One region of the Pseudomonas sp. PVC-3-1 genome, then DNA from elsewhere that is predicted to be linked to it. Evidence: predicted binding sites of a transcription regulator. Region 1 holds the regulator's gene; each other region holds the start of a gene.

Evidence for each region. The regulator FliA, encoded in region 1, starts transcription of late flagellar genes. The targets are predictions, from matches to a motif close to CTAAAGTTTNNNNNNNNNNNGCCGNTAA.
Region 2: the regulator FliA is predicted to act here: its motif matches at 2,961-2,988, upstream of AC2T4A_RS06020 (methyl-accepting chemotaxis protein).
Region 3: the regulator FliA is predicted to act here: its motif matches at 2,673-2,700, upstream of AC2T4A_RS28615 (methyl-accepting chemotaxis protein).
Region 4: the regulator FliA is predicted to act here: its motif matches at 2,446-2,473, upstream of AC2T4A_RS16120 (methyl-accepting chemotaxis protein).

The regions. Positions count from the first base shown of each region.
Region 1 covers NZ_CM172023.1:2,969,193-2,974,585, reverse strand. The annotation lists gene AC2T4A_RS13965 (chemotaxis protein CheA) at 1-590, opposite strand, end outside; gene AC2T4A_RS13960 (protein phosphatase CheZ) at 623-1,405, opposite strand; gene AC2T4A_RS13955 (chemotaxis response regulator CheY) at 1,425-1,799, opposite strand; gene fliA (RNA polymerase sigma factor FliA) at 1,997-2,746, opposite strand; gene fleN (flagellar synthesis regulator FleN) at 2,743-3,570, opposite strand; gene flhF (flagellar biosynthesis GTPase FlhF) at 3,735-5,045, opposite strand; gene flhA (flagellar biosynthesis protein FlhA) at 5,057-5,393, opposite strand, start outside.
Region 2 covers NZ_CM172023.1:1,269,310-1,274,702, forward strand. The annotation lists gene AC2T4A_RS06005 (LysR substrate-binding domain-containing protein) at 1-559, shown strand, start outside; gene AC2T4A_RS06010 (AraC family transcriptional regulator) at 608-1,516, shown strand; gene AC2T4A_RS06015 (haloacid dehalogenase-like hydrolase) at 1,701-2,753, shown strand; gene AC2T4A_RS06020 (methyl-accepting chemotaxis protein) at 3,090-5,066, shown strand; gene AC2T4A_RS06025 (prolipoprotein diacylglyceryl transferase family protein) at 5,080-5,393, opposite strand, start outside.
Region 3 covers NZ_CM172023.1:6,210,615-6,216,007, reverse strand. The annotation lists gene AC2T4A_RS28620 (helicase HerA-like domain-containing protein) at 1-423, shown strand, start outside; gene AC2T4A_RS28615 (methyl-accepting chemotaxis protein) at 576-2,465, opposite strand; gene AC2T4A_RS28610 (methyl-accepting chemotaxis protein) at 2,918-4,813, opposite strand; gene AC2T4A_RS28605 (Flp family type IVb pilin) at 4,969-5,163, opposite strand.
Region 4 covers NZ_CM172023.1:3,429,366-3,434,758, forward strand. The annotation lists gene cprA (cationic peptide resistance protein CprA) at 1-712, shown strand, start outside; gene AC2T4A_RS16120 (methyl-accepting chemotaxis protein) at 836-2,401, opposite strand; gene acnA (aconitate hydratase AcnA) at 2,607-5,339, opposite strand.

The DNA.
Region 1 (5,393 bases):
TCGAACTCGTCATCGGTGATGTCGTCGCCACCCGCGCCTACCGGCGCGGCCGGCGCATCAGCGGTGGGCTCGAGGGCATCCATCAGTTGCTCGAACTCGGCATCGGTGATGTCGCCATAGGCAGCAGGAGCAGCAGGAGCTTCCTCTACAACCGGCTCGGCGGCCACCGGAGCGGCAACCGGCGCTTCGGCCGGAGCAGCGTTCGGATCAGCCAGACGTGACAGCGCAGCGAGCAGCTCGGGAGTAGCCGGCGTCGGTTCCTCAGCGTCACGGACCTGCTGGAACATGACGTTGACGGTATCCAGCGCCTGCAGCATCACGTCCATCAGTTCGGCATCCACGCGGCGTTCGCCTTTGCGCAGCATGTCGAAGACGTTCTCGGCGATGTGGCAGCACTCGACCAGCGCGTTCAGCTGGAGGAAGCCCGCCCCACCCTTGACGGTGTGGAACCCACGGAAGATGGCATTGAGCAGGTCCATGTCTTCCGGACGGCTTTCCAGCTCGACCAGTTGTTCGGACAGTAGCTCGAGGATCTCGCCGGCCTCCACCAGGAAGTCCTGGAGGATTTCGTCATCGGCGTCGAAGCTCATTCGGGTGCTCCCTCTACAGCGTCAGCGGACGCTTAAAAACCAAGGCTGGACAACAGATCGTCGACATCGTCCTGACCGGACACGACGTCCTTTCTTGTATCGGCAGCAATCTGCGGACCTTCACCCTTGGACGATCTTTCTTTTTCCACCGCGTCGCGCATGCTCTCGTGGTCATGCTCGATGCCGGCGTAGCGATCGACCTGCCCTGCCATCCAGACCAGCTTCACCAGGTTCGATTCGACCTCGGTCACCAGCTTGGTGACGCGTTTGATCACTTGCCCGGTAAGGTCCTGGAAGTCCTGCGCCAGCAGGATGTCGTTCAGGTGCGCGGAGAGCTTTCGGCTGTCCTGGGCGCTGATGTAGAGGAACTGCTCGACACGCTTGGCGAGGTCGCGGAAGGCTTCGGGACCCAGCTCGCGGCGCATGAAGCGCGACCAGTCTTCCTGCAGTTCCTTGGCCTGGGTCTCGATGTGCATGACCACCGGGGTGCACTCTTCCACCAGGTCCATGGTGCGATTGGCCGCTTTCTCGGTCATCGTCACCACGTAGGACAGGCGGTCAGTGGCGTCGGCGATCTGCGAGACTTCCTGGGCGCGTGGCGAGCTGGGGTCGATCTGGAAGTTGACGATGGCGTTGTGCAGCTCACGGGTGAGCTTGCCCACTTCCTGGTAAAGACCGCGATCGCGCGCCTGGTTGAGCTCGGAGATCAGCTGCACGGCAGTCTGGACTTCGCCGCGTTCGAGGCAGTCGACCAATTCGCGCGCGTGTTTTTTCAGGGTCGACTCGAAGTCACCCGCGGATTCGTTGAAATCCATGACGCCCTCTTGGTCAGCCTCAGCTGCCGACCCGCTCGAAAATCTTCTCGATCTTTTCTTTCAGCACCTGAGCGGTGAAAGGCTTGACCACATAGCCGTTGACCCCGGCCTGAGCCGCTTCGATGATCTGGTCGCGCTTGGCTTCGGCGGTGACCATCAGCACCGGCAGGTGCTTCAGACGCTCGTCGGCGCGGACTGCACGGAGCAGGTCGATGCCGGTCATGCCGGGCATGTTCCAGTCGGTAACGAGGAAGTCGAAGTTGCCGCTGTGCAGCATCGGCAGCGCAGTGGTGCCGTCGTCGGCCTCTGCGGTGTTGGTGAACCCCAGGTCCCGCAGGAGGTTCTTGATGATGCGCCTCATCGTGGAAAAGTCGTCCACGATGAGAATTTTCATGTTCTTGTCCAAACCTGCCTCCATCGATACCAAACGCGCCCTGGCGGGCGTGCCGTCAATTCATTGAGCGCCGTGCGCTCTTTGCTGTGGGCGCGTCAAAGGAACGTCACCCAAAAATTCGTAAGCCTATAACTTGCCTAAGGAAAATCCCTTCAGCACTGCCTCTCAGAAGCAGTCGACGCGAAACTACCCGATGCTCAGCGAGCGCGCCACTCCGCCAGACGCGAACGCAGGCGCGCGGCGCACTGGCTGTGCAACTGGCTGACGCGGGACTCGCTGACGCCCAGTACTTCGCCGATCTCCTTGAGGTTGAGTTCCTCGTCGTAGTACAGGGCCAGCACCAGTCGCTCACGCTCGGGCAGCTTGGTGATGGCGTCGGCCAGGGCCGCCTGGAAGCGTTCATCCTCCAGCCCGTGGGACGGCTCGTTGTCGTGGTGCGATGCGTCTTCGGCAAAGCCGCTACCCTGGTCGCCGTCCTGCAACATGTCATCGAAGCTATACAGACGGCTGCCCTGGGTGTCGCTGAGGATGCCGTAATAATCTTCGAGGCTCATATTGAGTTCGGCAGCAACCTCCTGATCTTTAGCGTCACGTCCGGTGCGCGCCTCGACGGCGCGGATGGCGTCACTGACCATGCGGGTGTTGCGGTGGACCGAACGCGGCGCCCAGTCGCCCTTGCGCACCTCATCGAGCATGGCGCCACGGATGCGGATGCCGGCGTAGGTTTCGAAACTCGCGCCCTTGCCCTGATCGTACTTCTTCGCTGCCTCCAGCAGGCCGATCATGCCGGCCTGCATCAGGTCCTCCACCTGCACGCTGGCCGGCAGGCGGCCGAGCAGGTGGTAGGCGATGCGCTTCACCAGAGGGGCGTGTTTCTGGATCAGCAGTTCCTGGGAGTTGTGCGCCTGTGCCTTGCTGTACATACGCGCTCCGGAGGCCGCGGTCATACGGCCGAACCCGTGGGATGTTGCACCAGGCGCTCGACGAAGAACTCCAGGTGCCCTCGTGGGTTGGCCGGCAGCGGCCAGCTGTCGACCTTCTGCGCCACCGCACGGAAGGCCAGGGAAGCCTTGCTGCGCGGAAACGCCTCATACACCGAACGCTGCTTCTGCACGGCCTTACGCACCGACTCGTCGTAGGGGATGGCGCCGACGTACTGCAGCGCCACGTCCAGGAAGCGGTCGGTGACCTTGGTCAGCTTGGCGAACAGATTGCGGCCTTCCTGAGGGCTGTGGGCCATGTTCGCCAGCACGCGGAATCGGGTCATGCCGTAGTCGCGATTGAGCAGCTTGATCAAAGCGTAGGCATCGGTGATGGACGTGGGTTCATCACAAACGACCAGCAGCACTTCCTGGGCGGCACGGACGAAGCTCACCACCGAATCGCCGATGCCGGCAGCGGTATCCACCACCAGCACATCGATGTTGTCGCTGATATCACTGAAGGCCTGGATCAGGCCGGCGTGCTGCATCGGCGTGAGGTGCACCATGCTCTGGGTGCCCGAGGCCGCCGGGACGATGCGGATGCCGCCGGGCCCCTGGAGGATCACGTCGCGCAGGTCGCATTCGCCTTCGATCACGTCGGCCAGCGTCCGCTTGGGCGACAGGCCCAGCAGCACGTCAACGTTGGCCAGGCCCAGGTCGGCGTCCAGCAGCATGACGCGGCGGCCGAGATCGGCCAGCGCCAGCGACAGGTTCACTGACACGTTGGTCTTGCCTACGCCACCCTTGCCACCAGTGACCGCGATTACCTGAACGGGATGCATACCCATATCAATACCTTGTCTCGTCGTTCGACCGTCACGCTTCTGGCGTTTCGGCTAATCCGGTTGCAGTGCTCTACCGCCTCCGGCGCTCGCGGATCGTCTAACAGAGCATCCGCATCGCTTGGGCGGCCCAAGCGGCCACCCCACGCCCCACACGGGGCTCACAATCTTCAGCTGGCGCGACGCACCGGCTGTTGGTAAAGACCGGCGAACATGTCCGCCATGGCGTCTTCGCAGGGCTCTTCGGGCGACTGCAGGCTCACCGCACGACTCACCAACTGGTGCGCGCGTGCCACATGCAGGTCATCCGGGATCTTCGGCCCGTCAGCCAGATAGGCTACCGGGAGATGCTGGCTGATAGCCAGAGCCAGAGCTTCGCCGAGGCTTCCCGCTTCGTCCAGTTTGGTCAGGATGCACCCGGCCAGCCCACAGGAACGATAGTTCTGCCAGGCGGACTTGAGCACCTGGCTCTGGCTGGTCGCGGCCAGCACGAGGTAATTCTTCACGTTCAGGCTCAGCGACGACAGCGCTTCGAGCTGCATGCGCAGCGCCGGGTCGTTGGCCGGCAGGCCGGCGGTGTCGATCAGCACCAGGCGCTTGCGCGCCAGCGGCGCCATGGCCTGGATCAGCGACTGGCCCGGATCGACCAGGGTCACCGGCACATTGAGGATACGGCCGAGAGTCTTGATCTGCTCCTGGGCGCCGATGCGGAAGCTGTCCATGGACACCAGGGCAATGCTCTGCGCGCCATATTTCAGCACGTAGCGGGCAGCCAGCTTGGCCAGGGTGGTGGTCTTGCCCATGCCGGCCGGGCCGACCAGGGCGATCACGCCACCCTGCTCCAGCAGGTCGATTTCCGCGGTATTGATCGAGCGCGCCAGGTGCGCCAGCAGCATGCGCCAGGCCTGCTTCGGGTCGGCGATGGACGCCACGCGCTCCAGCAGGTTGCGCGACAGATCGGCCGGCAGCCCCATGCGTTGCAGGCGACGCCACAGGTTGGCTTGTTTCGGACGCTGGTTCTGCAACTGGTTCCAGGCAATCGAGCCCAGCTGCACTTCAATCAGTTCGCGCAGGCCGTTGAGCTCGAAGCGCATGGCTTCCAGCGCCTGCTGGCCGGCAGCGGCGGGCGCCGGGGCGACCGGAGCGTCCATGGCTTCGGCGAGGGTCTCGGCAGCGCTGCGACGCGGCGCCTGGGTGCCGTACATTTGACGGTCCTTGCGCACACCATCGCTTGCGCGGGCAGGGGCCGACAGGTCCGCCTTGGCCTGGGCGATCTTCGCCTGGGTCTTGCGCAGTTCGGCTTCCAGCGCCGGGTTCGGCTTGCTGGCAGCCACCGGGGCCTGGTAATCCAGCGCCGCGGTCAGCTCCACGCCGCCGGCGACACGGCGATTGCCGATGATCGAGGCATCCGGGCCCAGTTCGTCACGGACCAGTTTCATGGCCTGACGCATATCAGCGGCGAAGAAGCGTTTTACCTGCATGGTCTTGGACCTCAATTCTGCCCAACGGTGGCAACAATCGTGACTTGTTTGTTGTCCGGGATTTCCTGGTAGGCCAGCACGTTCATGGTGGGAACCGCCATCCGGGCGAATCGCGACATCATCGCGCGGATGGGACCTGCCACCAGCAGAATCGCCGGCTTGCCAAGCATCTCCTGACGCTGCGCCGCCTCAACCATCGAGCGCTGCAGCTTTTCGGCCATTCCGGGTTCCAGCAACATGCCGTCTTCGGAGCCCTGTCCGGCCTTCTGAAGACTGTTGAGCAATATCTGTTCCAACCTGGGTTCCAGAGTGATCACAGGCAGCTCCGGCTCTAGTCCCACAATGGTT
Region 2 (5,393 bases), 1.7 Mb from region 1:
CGAGGTGCAGCTGACCAGCGCCTGGATGGACGTGGACCGTGTGGACTTCGTCCATGAGCCTTTCGATTGCGCGGTGCTGCTCAGCTCCGGGCACTTCCCGCCGGACTGGGAGGCCACCTTGCTCTTCCCCGAATGGCTGATTCCAGTCGGCTCGCCGGCGCTGCTGGCGGATGGCCCGTGGAACGCCGAGCGACTGGCCGGCGCCGAACTGCTGCACCCCACGCCGGACCGCCGTGACTGGCGGCGCTGGTTGCAGCGCATGGACCTGGGCGAGCAGGTTTCGCTCAAGGGCGGGCAGGTGTTCGACACACTCGAACTGGGCATCGTGGCTGCGACCCGTGGCTATGGGGTTTCCATCGGCGACCTGGTGATGGTCGCCGAGGATGCCAATCAGGGCCGCCTGGCATTGCCCTGGCCCAGCGCGGTGGCCAGCGGCGAGAGCTACTACCTGGTCTGGCCTCGCGCCCGCCGACATCAGGAGCGGCTGCGGCGGTTGCGCGATTTCCTGCAGGCGGAGATGCAGGCCATGCAGATGCCGCCGGTGGAGTACTTCGAATGAGTCGTCGCTGTGGATAAGCTGTCAGCCACTGCCTTTGCCTGGAATGCCATGAACGCCCTCGATCGCCTCATCCAGCTCGCCGGCCTGCGCGGCAGCCTCGACCTGCGTTGCCGGTTCCTCGGCGACTGGGCGCTGGACCACGAGCCGTTGCCGGCCGGCACTGCGCAGTACCACGTGGTGCTGTCCGGCAGCTGCCGGATGGAAATGCCGGACGGGCAAGCCCTGGACCTCAAGGCAGGTGAAGTACTGGTCCTTCCCGATGGAGCAGCCCACCTGTTGCGCAGCCACGGCACGCGGGTGGCCGCGCAGGCGCCGGAAGTCCACGAGGAGGGTTTGTTGCCGGTCCATCGTCTGGGTGCGGGCGAAGGTGAGCTGGACATGCTCTGCGGGAGCTTCCATTACCAACCTGGCTCGCTGTTGATGGCGGCCCTGCCGGCGTTCGTGAAGGTGTCCTGCCAGGACAATGGCCTGGGCGACTCCGTGGCCGCGCTGGTCGCCCTGCTGCGCGCCGAAGCGGACGGCAACCAGGCTGGCGCGCGCTTTCTGGTGGATGCGCTGTCTTCGGCGCTGTTCACCCTGATCCTGCGCGTCCACCTGCGCGATCACGCCCCCGCCAGTGGCACCCTGGCGCTGCTCAGCGCCAAGCGCCTGGGCCGCGCCTGGCAGGCGATGCTGGAGGAGCCCGCCCGTGAATGGACCATCGAAGCGCTGGCCGAACGGGCGAACATGTCCCGCGCCACCTTTGCGCGCCAGTTCGCCCAGGTCGCCGGCGAATCGCCCTGGGTTCTGCTGACCCGTGTGCGCATGGAACTGGCGCACCGCCTGCTGAGCGACTCTCAGCTGAGCCTGACCGATATCGCCGCCCAGGTCGGCTACCAGTCCCAGGCGTCCTTCACCCGGAAATTCAAGGAAACCTACGGCGACGCCCCCGGCCGCCTGCGGCGTGCCGTGAACTAGACCAGTCGTCGTTGCTGGAAAACCCACGTGGCGCGGATGGATACGTCCTGCCGCCTTCGCGACGATGCACGTCGCTGCCGTCGCAGAGCTGAAACAGCGCTTTGCTAGGGTCATTGCTGGACTAGTCCAGTGAAGGCCCGCCATGGGCCTTCCCCATACCCACAAGACCACTCGGGGGAATTCCATGAAGCCCATGCGCACCTTGCTCGCCGGCCTGATCCTGGCCGGCCTCGCCAGCACCTCTTTCGCCGCCACCGAACTGAAGCACTGGCCGGCGCCCGCCGCCAAGCAGCTCGACGCCCTGATCGCCGCCAATGCCAACAAGGGCGCCTTCGCGGTCTTCGACATGGACAACACCAGCTACCGCTACGACCTCGAGGAATCGCTGCTGCCCTTCCTGGAAATGAAAGGCGTGCTGACCCGCGAGAAGCTCGACCCCTCGCTCAAGCTCATCCCCTTCAAGGACGTCAACGGCCACAAGGAAAGCCTCAATAGCTACTACTACCGCCTCTGCGAACTCGACGACCTGGTCTGCTACCCCTGGGTCGCCCAGGTGTTCTCCGGCCTCACCCTCAAGGAGCTCAAGGGCTACGTCGACGAGCTGATGGCCTACGGCAAGCCGGTGCCCAGCACCTACTACGAAGGCGACGTGGTCAAGACTATCGAGATCAACCCGCCCAAGGTCTTCACCGGCCAGACCGAGCTGTACAACAAGCTGATGGAGAACGGCATCGAGGTCTACGTGATGACCGCGGCCCATGAGGAGCTGGTGCGCATGGTCGCCAGCGATCCCAAGTACGGCTACAACGTGAAGCCCGAAAACGTCATCGGTGTCACCACGCTGCTCAAGGACCGCCAGAGCGGCGCCCTGACCACTGCGCGCAAGCAGATCGCCGAAGGTAAATACGATCCCAAGGCCAACGAGGGTCTGGAAATCACCCCCTACCTGTGGACGCCGGCAACCTGGATGGCCGGCAAGCAGGCGGCCATCCTCACCTACATCGACCAGTGGAAGAAGCCCATCCTGGTCGGCGGCGATACCCCCAGCAGCGACGGCTACATGCTGTTCAACGGTACCGCCGAGAACGGCGTGCACCTGTGGATCAACCGCAAGGCCAAGTACATGGACCAGCTCAACGGCATGATCAAGAAGAATGCCGAGGCCCAGGCCAAGCTCGGCCAGCCGGTGACCGCCGACAAGAACTGGGTGATCGTCACCCCCGAAGAGATCCAGTAAGCGCGTAGCGCTCTACGTAGGAGCGGACTCCGTCCGCGATAGGTTCGCATCGCGCCGGACCTTATCGCGGACAAAGTCCGCTCCTACGCCAATCTCCACCTGTAGGAGCGAGCTTGCTCGCGAACCGCCCGGCGCAGGTCCTGCTTCAAAGGGAGGCGTCGCTGATCCGTCTGGAACTCCCGTACCACGCTATTTCCGGGTGAAGCACTCAAGTATTTTTCCGGCCCGCCGATAGCCTCGGTAGCCAGGTGTACAACACCGGCATTCCCCTCGAACCGAAGCGGGCCGCCCCCACACCACGGGCGACGGCTTGCCGTTGCGTGCAGAACCCGAAATATGAACCAGCCCCGATCCCGCATCGCCCTGCAGTTGGCGATGGCATTGGCCGTGCTCCTGATCCTGTTGATCAGCGGCAGCACGCTGTTTGCCTTGCGCTCGCTAGACAGCGCTACCCTGACCACCCGCGAAGAACACCTCGCCAGCGAGGCGCGCCTGTTGGCGGACCAGCTGGAAACCTTCCACGGCACCCTGCGCGAGAGCACCCAGCGCCTCGCCGGCCTGTTCGAGCAACGCTTCGCCGCCGGCTTGAAAGCGCACGCTGACGAGCGCGTGCCGGTCGCTGCGCTGCAAGCCCCGGCGCTGTACCTGGGCGACACTCGCCTGAATGGCGACTTCACCCTGGTCGACGAATTCCGCCAGCTCACCGCCGGGGTCGCCACCGTATTCGTGCGCGACGGCGACGACTTCGTGCGCATCACCACCTCGCTGATGAAGCAGGACGGCAGCCGCGCCATGGGCACCGTGCTGGATCACAACAGCCCGGCCTACCCGCTGCTGCTGCGCGGAGAGAGCTACGTCGGCCGCGCACTGCTGTTCGACCGCTTCTACATGACCCAGTACACCCCGGTGCGCGATGCCGGCGGACGGGTGATCGCCGTGCTGTTCGTCGGCTTCGATTACACCGATGCGCAGAAGCGCCAGTTCGACAACCTGGGTCGTTTCCGCCTCGGCCAGGGCGGCTCGCTGGCGTTGCTGGATGAACAACACCATTGGCTGGTGCCGCCGGCCGGCGCGCGCAACCCCGAGCTCGCTGCCGACAGCCTTGCCAAGCTGCTGGAAAACCCCGGCCGCGGCCGCTTCTGGAGCGACGGCCAGGACGACTTCTACAGCGTGGCGCAGCCCTTCGCCGGCGGCCCCTGGAGCGTCGTTGCGAGCATGCCGAAGGACGAGATCCGCGCGGTGACCTGGCGTGTCGGCGGCCAACTGGCCATGGGCAGCCTGATCGCCATGCTGTTGGCGGTCATTGCTACTACCTGGCTGCTGCGCCGCCGCCTGCGCCCGCTGGGCGACCTGGTGCGCCAGGCCCATGCGCTGGGCGCCGGCGACCTGGGGGCGCGCCTGTCCGTTGCCAGCCGTGACGAGATCGGCGACCTGGCGCGCAGCTTCAACCAGATGGGCGAGGCGCTCTCCAGCATGGTCTCACGGGTGCGCGGCGCGGCGGAGGAAGTGGGGCATTGCTCGCGTTCGCTGTCGGGCCTTTCCAGCGGCGCGTATGCCGGTATGGAGCAGCAGTCCGGCGAAATCAACAGCATGGCTGGTGCGGTGGAGGAGTTCAGCGCCACCTCGATGGATATCGCCGACAACATGCGCAGCACCGAGCGTATGGCGAGCGAGAACACCCGCCAGACCCACATTGGCCTGCAGTCGATGGACGACGCCTCCGCCTCACTGGCGCAGATTGCTGGCGCGCTTCAGCAGACCGTGGAACGAGTGAACCGCCTCGGCGCACGCTCCCAGGAGATCGGCAGCATCGTCGGCGTGATCACTTCGATTGCCGAGCAGACCAATCTGCTGGCGCTCAACGCCGCCATCGAGGCCGCCCGTGCGGGCGAGCAGGGGCGCGGGTTCGCCGTGGTTGCCGATGAAGTGCGCAGCCTGGCGGCGCGCACTCAGGCCGCTACCACGGAAATCTCGCAGATGATCGGCGCCATCCAGCAGGACACCGGCAGCGCCACCGAGACCATCGAGCAGGGCAGCCAGCTGATGCAGCATGGGCTGGCATTGAACGAGAAGGTCGCCGCTGCGCTGGCGGAGATCTCCCAGCAAAGCAGCGCGGCCGGCGAACAGTTCGCCGCCATCACGACGGCAACCCAGGAGCAGAGCCGCACCGCGACCCTGCTCAGCAGCAACCTGCAGGGCATCGCCCAGGCCAACAGCGAACAGCGTCAGGTGGTGGCCGATCTGGCGCAGACCGTGCGCGAACTGGACAGCCTGGCGGCCGGCCTGCGCGACGAGGTCGGGCGCTTCCGCTGAAACGCCGGGCGGGTCAGTCCTTGAGCTGGCCCAGCCCGTACTCCAGGCTGGCGGCGGACAACTCGCCCATCTGGCTGTGCTTCAGGCGCCCCTGGGCGTCGTAGAACAGTGTGGTGGGCATGCCGTAGGAGCCGGTGAGCTGGCCCAGGCGGTTGCCGCTGTCGAGCAGCACCGCCGCCTCGCTCAGCCCCTGGTCGCGGAGGAAGCGCTGGACGGCTTCGGCATTCTCGCCCTGGTTCACCAGCAGGAAGCGCACATCGCTGCGCTGTTTCTGTGCGGCTTCCAGAACCGGCATCTCGCGCCGGCACGGCGGGCACCAGGTGGCCC
Region 3 (5,393 bases), 3.2 Mb from region 1:
ACCCTGAAGGTGCTCACCGAACTGGGCATCGGCGAGGCGCTGGTCGGCACGCTGGAAGAGAAGGGCACGCCGGCCATGGTCCAGCGTGTGGCCGTGGCGCCGCCACAGTCGCGCATCGGCCCGCTGACCGATGCCGAGCGTGCCGACCTCATCCGTCGCTCGCCGTTGGCCGGACGTTATGACCAGCCGATTGACCGTGAGTCCGCGTACGAAAAGCTCACCGGCCGCGCCGACGACAAGATGGCGCCGACTCAGGGGAAGGAGGAGAAAGGCACCGACTTCGGCGGTATGGCCGGCGAGATCCTCGGTTCCCTGGCCAGCCAGGTCAGCAAGACGGTGGTGCGCCAGGCGGCGAACCAGATTGGTCGGCAGTTGGTGCGCGGGCTGATGGGCGCGCTGCTGGGCGGTAGCAAGCGGCGTTGAGGTGAGCGGGCCATGCCCGCGATCGTGCAGATAGTGCCGCCCCGAAACCAGACAACAGGGATGTTCGCGAGCAAGCGCCCCGACCTGTAGGAGCGAGCTTGCTCGCGAACAAAAAAAGGCGCCCGCAGGCGCCTTTTTCATAGCTGCCGCGGTCAGATGCGGAAGCTGTCCACCAACTGGCGCAGGCGGCCTGCCTGGTTCTCCAGGTCCGCGCAGGCGCGCAGCGTGGCCTGGAGGTTTTCCACGCCTTCCTGGTTCAGGGTGTTGATCTCGGTGATGTCCATGTTCAGCGAGTCGACCACGGCGGTCTGCTCTTCGGTGGCGGTGGCGACCGACTGGTTCATCGAATCGATCTCGCCGATGCGGTGGGTGACGCTGGCCAGCCGCTCGCCAGCGCGGTTGGCAATCTCGACGCTCTCCAGGCTGTAGCGCTGGCTTTCGGTCATGGTATCCACGGCTTCGCGGGCGCCGATCTGCAGCTCCTCGATCATCTTCTGGATCTGCTGCGCGGACTCCTGGGCGCGGTGAGCGAGGTTGCGCACTTCGTCCGCCACCACGGCGAATCCACGACCCGCCTCGCCGGCGCGGGCGGCTTCGATGGCGGCGTTCAGCGCCAGCAGGTTGGTCTGCTCGGAGATGCCCTTGATCACCTCCAGAATCTGCCCGATGTTCACCGTACGGCTGTTCAGCGACTCGATGTTGGCGCAGGCCGAGCTGATCTTGTCCGACAGCATGTTCATCGCGCTGATGGTCTGCTCGACCACCTGGCGGCCGTCACCGGCCTGGTGCGAGGCGTCGGTGGCGTGGTGCGAGGCATCGGCGGCGTTGCGGGCGATTTCCTGGGCGGCGGCGCCCAGCTCGTTGATCGCCGCGGCCACGCTGTTGGTGCGGTTGGATTGCTCGTCGGAATTACTCATGGACGAGTTGGAGGCATTCACCACCAGTTGCGAGACGTCGTGCAACTGGCGCGCGGTGGAGGCCACTTCGCGGATGGATTCATGGATGCGCTCCACGAAGCGGTTGAACGCGTTGCCCAGCACGCCGAACTCGTCGTTGCTGGCGACCTTCAGGCGCTTGGTCAGGTCGCCTTCGCCCTGGGCGATGTCTTCCATGGCGCGGCCCATGGTGGTCAGCGGCTGCATCAGCACGCGGATCAGCATGCCCAGCAGGAGCAGGATGGCGACGATGGCGATGGCGGCGGCGATGATGGCCGAGGCGCGGAACTTGCTCAGCATGGAGTAGGCCGCGTCCTTGTCGATGGACAGGCCGATGTACCAGTTCACGGACGGCAGGCCCTTCACCTGGGTAAAGCTGAGGATGCGGGTGTGGCCATTGAGCTCAGCCTCGCTGAAGCCGCCGCCGATTTTCGGGGTGTTCTGCGGGTAGATGTCGGAGAGGGACTTCATGATGAAGCTCTTGTCCGGGTGCACCAGGATCTTGCCGTCGCCGCTGACCAGGAAGGCGTAGCCCATGCCGCTGAAGTCCAGCGAGTTGATGATCTGCACCAGGGTCTGCAGGCCAAGGTCGCCGCCGACTACACCCAAGGTCTTGCCGCCAGCGCGGGCCGGGGTCGCCACGGTCATGATCAGTTCCTGGGTGGCGGCGTCGATGTACGGCTCGGTCAGCGTGGTGCCGCCAGCGGCGACGGCATCCTTGTACCAGGGGCGGGTGCGCGGGTCGTAACCGTCAGGCATGGCGCTGTTGGGGCGCATGGTGAAGGTGCCGTCTTCCTGGCCCAGGTAGGTGAAATTGAAGGTCTTGCGCAGGCTGTCCTGCTCCAGCAATGCGCTCAGATGTTCCGCTGCGCTGTCGCGGGCAATGGTCTGTGCGGTGCTTTCGATCAGCAGCAGCCGGCCACTCAGCCAGTTCTGGATGTTGCTGGCGCTCACGTCGCCCATTTCCCGCAGATAGTCTTCGAGGTCCTCGCGGATCGCGTTGCGCTGCAGGTAGTCGTTGTAGAGGGTGAAGAGGGCGAATGCCGAGAAAACAACAAGAGAAGCGGCCAGGAGAATCTTATGGCTGAATTTCAGGCTCTTGATCATGCTGCGTCGAGTCCGGAAGTAGTGGGATGCCTGAGCGGCGTTGGTCCGGGCGACAGATCCGGTGTCGCCGCAGGACGTCCGTTCCTGTGGTGTGAAACGGACGGCGCCGGCGCGGCGGATAGCCGTGCGGGCGTGGCCGGAACTCCCTTGTGCCGGCGGTGACGACAGGCCCGGTTTGTTGGTTGGTATCAAAGGCCTTCACCCTTGATTTCGGCGTGCCCGAGGGAAGCTTGAAAGAGTCGGACGAACGGTAGGAGTGGCTCTGTGGTAGGTGTTTCAGCGGTGATACAGGCTGGTTGGGGCCAAGCCTGAGAAAGCGGAATTTGGTGGTAGGGTCGGGATGGGCAGGTTCGCGAGCAAGCTCGCTCCTGCAAGAGCCCCGACCTGTAGGAGCGAGCTTGCTCGCGAACAAAAAAGGCGCCAAAAGGCGCCTTTTTTCATCTTCGCAAGAATCAGATACGGAAGCTGTCCACCAACTGGCGCAGCCGGCCTGCCTGGTTCTCCAGGTCCGCGCAGGCGCGCAGCGTGGCCTGGAGGTTTTCCACGCCTTCCTGGTTCAGGGTGTTGATCTCGGTGATGTCCATGTTCAGCGAGTCGACCACGGCGGTCTGCTCTTCGGTGGCGGTGGCGACCGACTGGTTCATCGAATCGATCTCGCCGATGCGGAGGGTGACGCTGGCCAGGCGCTCGCCAGCGCGGTTGGCAATCTCGACGCTCTCCAGGCTGTAGCGCTGGCTTTCGGTCATGGTATCCACGGCTTCGCGGGCGCCGACCTGCAGCTCCTCGATCATCTTCTGGATTTCCTGCGCGGACTCCTGGGCCCGGTGGGCGAGGTTGCGCACCTCGTCCGCCACCACGGCGAATCCACGGCCAGCTTCGCCGGCGCGGGCGGCCTCGATGGCGGCGTTCAGCGCCAGCAGGTTGGTCTGCTCGGAGATGCCCTTGATCACCTCCAGAATCTGCCCGATGTTCACCGTGCGGCTGTTCAGTGACTCGATGTTGGCGCAGGCCGAGCTGATCTTGTCCGACAGCATGTTCATCGCGCTGATGGTCTGCTCGACCACCTGGCGGCCATCGGCGGACTGATGGCTGGCGTCGGTCGCATGGTGCGAGGCGTCGGCGGCGTTGCGGGCGATTTCCTGGGCGGCGGCGCCCAGTTCGTTGATCGCCGCGGCGACGCTGTTGGTGCGGTTGGCCTGTTCGTCGGAGTTGCTCATCGAGGAGTTGGAAGCATTCACCACCAACTGCGAGACGTCGTGCAGCTGGCGTGCGGTGGAGGCCACTTCGCGGATGGACTCGTGGATACGCTCGACGAAACGGTTGAAGGCATTGGCCAGCACGCCGAACTCATCGTTGCTGGCGACGTTAAGGCGCTTGGTCAGGTCGCCTTCGCCCTGGGCGATGTCCTGCATGGCGCGCCCCATGTCGGTCAGTGGCGCCATCAGCACGCGGATCAGCATGCCCAGCAGGAACAGGATGGCGATGATGGCGATGACGGTGGCGATGATGGCGGTGTTGCGGAAATCGCTCAGCATCGCGTAGGCGGAATCCTTGTTGAGCACCAGGGCGACGTACCAGGTCACGCCCGGCAGGCCTTTCACCGGGGTCATGGAGACCAGCTGGTCCTCGCCGTTGATGCTGACTTCCTGCACGCCCGGCTGCACCTTGGGTGCGCCTTGCTGGTAGACCTCGCCGAGGCTCTTGAAGATCAGGCTGCTATCGGGGTGCAGAAGGATTTTGCCGGCGTCGCTGACCAGGAAGGCATAGCCATCGCCGTCGAACTTCAGCGAGTTGATGATCGCCGTGATGGTTTCCAGCTTCATGTCGCCGGCGGCCACGCCGACCAACTGGCCATTGCGCATGACCGGCATGGACATGGCGAGGATCTGCTCGTTGGTGCCGGCATCGAGGAAGGGCTCGGTCACGATCAGCCGGCCGGCGGCCACGGCGTCCTTGTACCAGCCGCGGGTGCGCGGGTCGTAGCCGTCGGGCATCGGCGCATAGGGGCGCATGGTGAACACGCCGCTGGCGGCTTCACCGAGGTAGACCGATTCGAAGTTCTTCTGGAACACCTGCTGCTCCAGCACGTGCTGGATGCGCTCGGACGTCGGTTCGCCATCGGCCAGTTGCGCAGCTTCCGCTTCCACCAGTTGGATGCGCCCCTCCAGCCAGCTCTGGATGTTGCTGGCGGTCAGGCTGCCGACCTCGGAGAGATAGGATTCGGTGTCAGAGTGGATCGCGTCGCGCTGGCGCAAATCGTTGAAGAAGATGAAACAGGCGAAGGCGAAGGTAACCACGAGGGAGGCAGCCAGGAGAATCTTCCTGGAGAAGGACAGCGAACGAAGCATTGGTAAAGCATCCTGCTGTGAAACGGGTTTGAGCAGGCTGTATCGGCAGCGCAGGGCGCAACTTTAGAAAACTTTCATGCACGCAGCAGAACAAGTTCCCGCGCCGGGCGCGGGAACTTCCAATTAGGTAGAAGAGCGGAAATCAGGAATAACCGCTATTTCGCTTTTGCAACTTCGGTCTTGATGCTGTCCATGATTACGCCAAGGTCGGTTCCGATCAACGCGGCCGCGCTGATGACGACTACCGAGATCAGTCCCGCAATAACCGCATATTCGATCGCTGTTGCCCCTTCCTTGTCGGCCATGAATGCCTTGGCCTTGCAATACAGTTTCAGGGACAGGTTTTTTATTGTCAGGTCCATCACGGGTGCTCCCTCGAATACCACCGGGGCGGCGCCCCGACTTCATCGTCAGGCTAGGCGTCGTATGGCTGAATGCAATTGTTCAAATAGCGCTAATACCAAAGTTATAACCCTCTCGGCATATAAGTAATTGCATGTCGTAAATTTAACCGGCGTAGTTGACGCTCTAAACACAGCTACTAGATTCTGATTTGGAACAAATAAAAGCTGATTATGAG
Region 4 (5,393 bases), 460 kb from region 1:
GGGCACCGCAATGTGCTGCGGTCCGCAGCGCGAGTCACCGGTGCGCGAGTCCTGGGACTTCCCGGACAGCGACGAGCAACTGGTGGACTACACCGCCTCCAAGGCCGAAATCGAACGGCGGATGCGCGAAGAGTTGCCTGGCCTGCCACTGGTGGTGGCGCGCCCCTCCATCGTGGTCGGGCATCGCGAGCTGGGTTGCCGAGCCTCGGGGAGCATCTTCTGGGTGTTTCGCATGGGCTTTGCCCTGGAGAGTTTCACCTGTGGCCTGGACGAGCAGATCGACGTGATTCCGGTCGACTACTGCGCTGAAGCGCTGGTCGCTCTGGCGCTCAAGCCGACGCTGAACCACAGCCTCTATCACATCTCCGCTGGCCACGGTTCGGCATGCACCTTCGGCGAAATCGACCAGGCTTATGCCGACGCCCGTGGCGAAGCGCCGGTGGGCCAGCGTTATAGAAAGGTCAGTTCGGAGGATTTGCGCGAGCTGGCCGGCAGTTTCGAAAGCCGCATCGGCAAGGCCAACCCGCGCCTGGTGCTGCGTGCACTGCGCCTGTACAGCGGCTTTGCTGACCTCAACTACCTGTTCGACAACCAGCGCCTGCTGGACGAAGGCATTGCCGCACCGCCGCGCTTCACCGATTACGTGGACGTGTGTGTGCAGTCCTCGCGGGATGTGAGCATCCCGGCGCAAATGCAGTGGGATTTCAAGTAGCCGGCTGAGTGCTGCGGGTGGGTATGCGCTGTAGGAGCGAGCTTGCTCGCGAACAGCTCCGCGACGGGACCGGGTTCGCGAGCAAGCTCGCTCCTACAGTTGCCGCCGCGGGCGGCAATGGCCTCAGCGGTTGAACCGCTCCACCAGCGAATACTGGCGGTGCGCAGTCTGCGTCAGCTCCTCGCTGAGCAGGGCAGTGCGCTGCGCTTCGCCGGAGGTCTGGTCGGCGAGGTTGGCGATGGTGCTGATGTTGCGGTTGATTTCTTCGGCCACGGCGCTTTGTTCCTCCGCGGCGGCGGCGATCTGCGTGGTCATCTCGGTGATATTGGCCACTGCGTCACTGATACCGACCAGCGCGCTGTCCGCCTGCAGCACACGCTCCACGCCTTCGTCGGCCTGACGGCGACCAGAGTCCATGGCGCGCACCGCTTCGGTGGCGGTGTTCTGCAGATTGGCGATGAGTTGGTGGATCTGTCCGGTCGACTCGGCAGTGCGCTGAGCCAGCGAACGAACCTCGTCGGCGACCACGGCGAAGCCGCGACCCATTTCGCCAGCACGCGCGGCTTCGATAGCGGCATTGAGGGCCAGCAGGTTGGTCTGGTCGGCGATGCCCTTGATCACATCCACCACGCCGCCGATCTGCTCGCTGTCGCGTGCCAGTTGGCTGACCGCTTCACCGGTTTCGCCCACGGAGTTGGAAAGGCGCTGCATGGCCTCGCGGGTTTCGGCAGCGATCTGCCGGCCTTCGGTGGTCAGGTCGTTTGCCTGGCGAGTGGCATCGGCGGTGCGCTGCACGTTATCGGCCACTTCCTGGGTGGTGGCGGCCATCTGGTTGACGGCGGTCGCCACCTGCTCGGTTTCCTGGCGCTGTCGGTCCAGCCCGGCGGAGCTGTGGTGGGCCAGGGAGTCGGCTTCGCGGGCCTGCTCGGTGAGGGTTTCGGCGGTGTCCTGCAGACGGGTCAGACAGGTCTTCAGCCGGGCTTCCTGGCTCAGGATGGACATTTCCAGGCGCGCCTGGGCGCCACGGCTGTCGGTATACATCTGCGCGATCAGCGGGTCCGAGGTAGTCTGCTCGGCCAGGCGCAGCAGGCGCTTGAGGCCGCGCTGCTGCCAGCCGAGGCCGGCGAGCCCCAGCGGGATCGAGAGCAGGGCGGCCAGCAGGAAGCCCCAGTGGGAGTTCAGCCAGACGCCGATGAGGAAGCCGATCTGACCGATCAGGATGAACGGCAGCCAGTCCAGCAGCAACGGCAGCCAGCGGTCGCGAGCAGGGATAGCCGACTTGCCGGCATTGATCCGCGCGTACAGCGCTTCGGCGCGGCGCACCTGTTCGGCGCTGGGTTTCACCCGCACCGATTCGTAGCCGACGATCTCGTTGCGCTCGTAGATAGGCGTGACGTAGGCGCTGACCCAGTAGTGGTCGCCGTTCTTGCACCGGTTCTTGACGATGCCCATCCATGGCCGACCTTTCTTCAGAGTCGCCCACATGTGTGCGAATACGGCGGGTGGCACGTCCGGATGGCGCACCAGGTTGTGCGCCGCGCCGACCAGTTCCTCGCGGGAAAAACCGCTGATGGTGGTGAAGGCCTCGTTGGCGTAACTGATCACGCCGCGGGCGTCGGTGGTGGAAATCAGCCGCTGTTCGGCGGGGAAGGTGCGTTCACGCTGGGTGATCGGCTGGTTGTTGCGCATCAGGCTGGGATCTCGGAAAAGGCGAAATGGTACGTCTGTCCAGCTTATCGGCCGCCGGATCGAAAATTTGATGGCAATCACAGAAATAATGACAAAAGGGTGACGCCGGTAGGCTGACGATGGCCCATAGCCATGGGTCACTCGAAGTGCTTCGAAAGTGGAAGGCGGCGGCCCGTTGCAGGCCGCCGCGTTCATTCCAGCCGAGCTAGATCAGGCTGCGCAGCACGTAGTGCAGGATGCCGCCGGCCTTGAAGTATTCGACTTCGTTCTGGGTGTCGATACGGCAGAGCACCTCGAAGTTGTCCTGGCTGCCGTCCTCGCGCTTCACCGTGACCTTGAGGTTCATGTGGGGCTTCAGTTGGCCTGACAGACCGCTGATGCTCAGCACCTCCTTGCCGGTCAGTTTCAGCGCCTTGCGGTCCTGGCCGTCCTTGAACTGCAACGGCAGTACGCCCATGCCTACCAGGTTGGAGCGGTGGATACGCTCGAAGCTTTCGGCGATCACCGCTTTTACGCCCAGCAGGTTGGTGCCCTTGGCCGCCCAGTCGCGGGATGAGCCGGTGCCATACTCCTTGCCGGCGACGATAACCAGCGGGGTGCCGTCCTTCTGATAGCGCATGGCGGCGTCGTAGATAGCCAGCTTGTCGCCAGTGGGGACGTAGAGGGTGTTGCCGCCTTCCTCGCCACCGAGCATTTCGTTCTTGATACGGATATTGGCGAAGGTGCCGCGCATCATCACCTCATGGTTCCCACGGCGCGAGCCGTAGGAGTTGAAATCGGCGTAGGCCACGCCGTGTTCACTGAGGTAGCGCCCGGCCGGGCTGTCCTTCTTGATATTGCCGGCAGGGGAGATGTGGTCGGTGGTCACCGAATCGCCCAGCACCGCGAGAATACTGGCACCCTGGATATCCTCGACCTTCGGCGGCGCCTCGGCGATGTGTTCGAAGAACGGCGGATGCTGGATGTAGGTGGAGTCGCCCTGCCAAGTGTAGGTCTTGGCATCCGGCACCTGGATCGCGCGCCATTTTTCGTCGCCCTGGAAGACTTCGGCGTACTCCTTGTGGAACATCGCCGTGTCGACTTTCTGCACGGCGTCAGCGATTTCCTGCTGGGTCGGCCAGATATCCTTCAGATAGACCGGTTGCCCGTCCTTGCCGGTACCCAGCGGGTCCTTGGTCAGATCGGTACGCACGGTGCCGGCCAAGGCGTAGGCCACCACCAGCGGAGGCGAGGCCAACCAGTTGGTTTTCACCAGCGGGTGCACACGGCCCTCGAAGTTGCGGTTGCCCGAGAGCACCGAGGCGACGGTCAGATCTGCCTGCTGCACGGCCTTCTCAATGGGGTCGAGTAGCGGGCCGGAGTTACCGATGCAGGTGGTGCAGCCGTAGCCCACCAGGTCGAAGCCCAGCTCATCCAGATAGCGGGTCAGGCCGGCGGCGCGGAAGTAATCCGTCACGACCTTGGAGCCGGGAGCCAATGAGCTCTTCACCCAGGGCTTGCGCTGCAGGCCCTTCTCCAGTGCCTTCTTCGCCAGGAGGCCGGCGGCCATCATCACGCTGGGGTTGGAGGTGTTGGTGCAGGAGGTGATGGCGGCGATCACCACGGCGCCGTTCTTCAGCCGATAGGTGTGGCCGTCGTGCTGGTAGTCGGCCTCGCCGGTCTGGGCTGCTGCGCCCACGGCAGCGCCACCGCCCCCCTCGCTGAGCAGGCGGCCCTCCTCGGTGGAGGCGGGCTTGATCTGCAGGCCGAGGAAGTCATCGAAGGCCTGGCTGACCTGGCCGAGGGCGACACGGTCCTGCGGGCGCTTGGGCCCGGCGAGGCTGGCCTCGACGTCGCCCATGTCCAGTTGCAGGGAGTCGGTAAACACCGGCTCGTGGCCTTTTTCGCGCCACAGGCCCTGGGCCTTGCTGTAGGCCTCCACCAGCTTGACGGCGTCCTCTGGGCGGCCAGACAGGCGCAGGTAGCCCAGGGTGATGTCGTCTACCGGGAAGAAGCCGCAGGTGGCGCCGTATTCCGGGGCCATGTTGGCGATGGTGGCGCGGTCGGCCAGCGGCAGATCGGCGAGCCCATCGCCATAGAACTCGACGAATTTTCCGACGACGCCTTTCTTGCGCAGCATCTGGGTGACGGTCAACACCAGGTCGGTGGCGGTGATGCCTTCCTTCAGCTTGCCGGTGAGCTTGAAGCCGATCACCTCGGGAATCAGCATCGATACCGGCTGGCCGAGCATGGCCGCTTCCGCCTCGATGCCGCCCACGCCCCAGCCGAGCACGCCAAGGCCGTTGATCATGGTGGTGTGTGAGTCGGTGCCGACCAGGGTGTCGGGGAAGGCGTAGGTGCGGCCGTCCTCGTCCTTGGTCCAGACGGTGCGCCCCAGGTATTCCAGGTTGACCTGGTGGCAGATGCCGGTGCCCGGCGGCACCACGCGGAAGTTGTCGAAGGCGTTCTGACCCCAGCGCAGGAACGCGTAGCGCTCGCCGTTGCGCTCCATCTCGATCTCGACGTTCTGCGCGAAGGCTGACTGGCTGGCGAACTTGTCGACCATCACCGAGTGGTCGATGACCAGGTCGACCGGGGACAGCGGGTTGATCTTCTGCGGGTCGCCGCCGGCCTTGGCCATGGCGTCGCGCATGGCGGCCAGGTCGACCACCGCCGGTACGCCGGTGAAGTCCTGCATCAGCACGCGGGCGGGGCGGTACTGGATCTCGCGCTCGGAGCTGCGGGTCTTCAGCCAGTTGGCCAGGGCTTTGAGATCGTCGCCGGTGACGGTGTTGTCGTCCTCCCAGCGCAACAGGTTTTCCAGCAGGACTTTCAGGGACATGGGCAGCTTGCCCAGGTCTCCGAGACTCTTCGCCGCTTCAGGCAGGCTGTAGTAGTGATAGGTCTTGCCGGCGACCTCCAGGGTGCGCAGGCTGTTCAGGCTATCCACTGCGGGCATGACATTCTCCTCAGGCTTGGATTCTGCTCGTGATCGGCAGCGCGGCCGATTCGG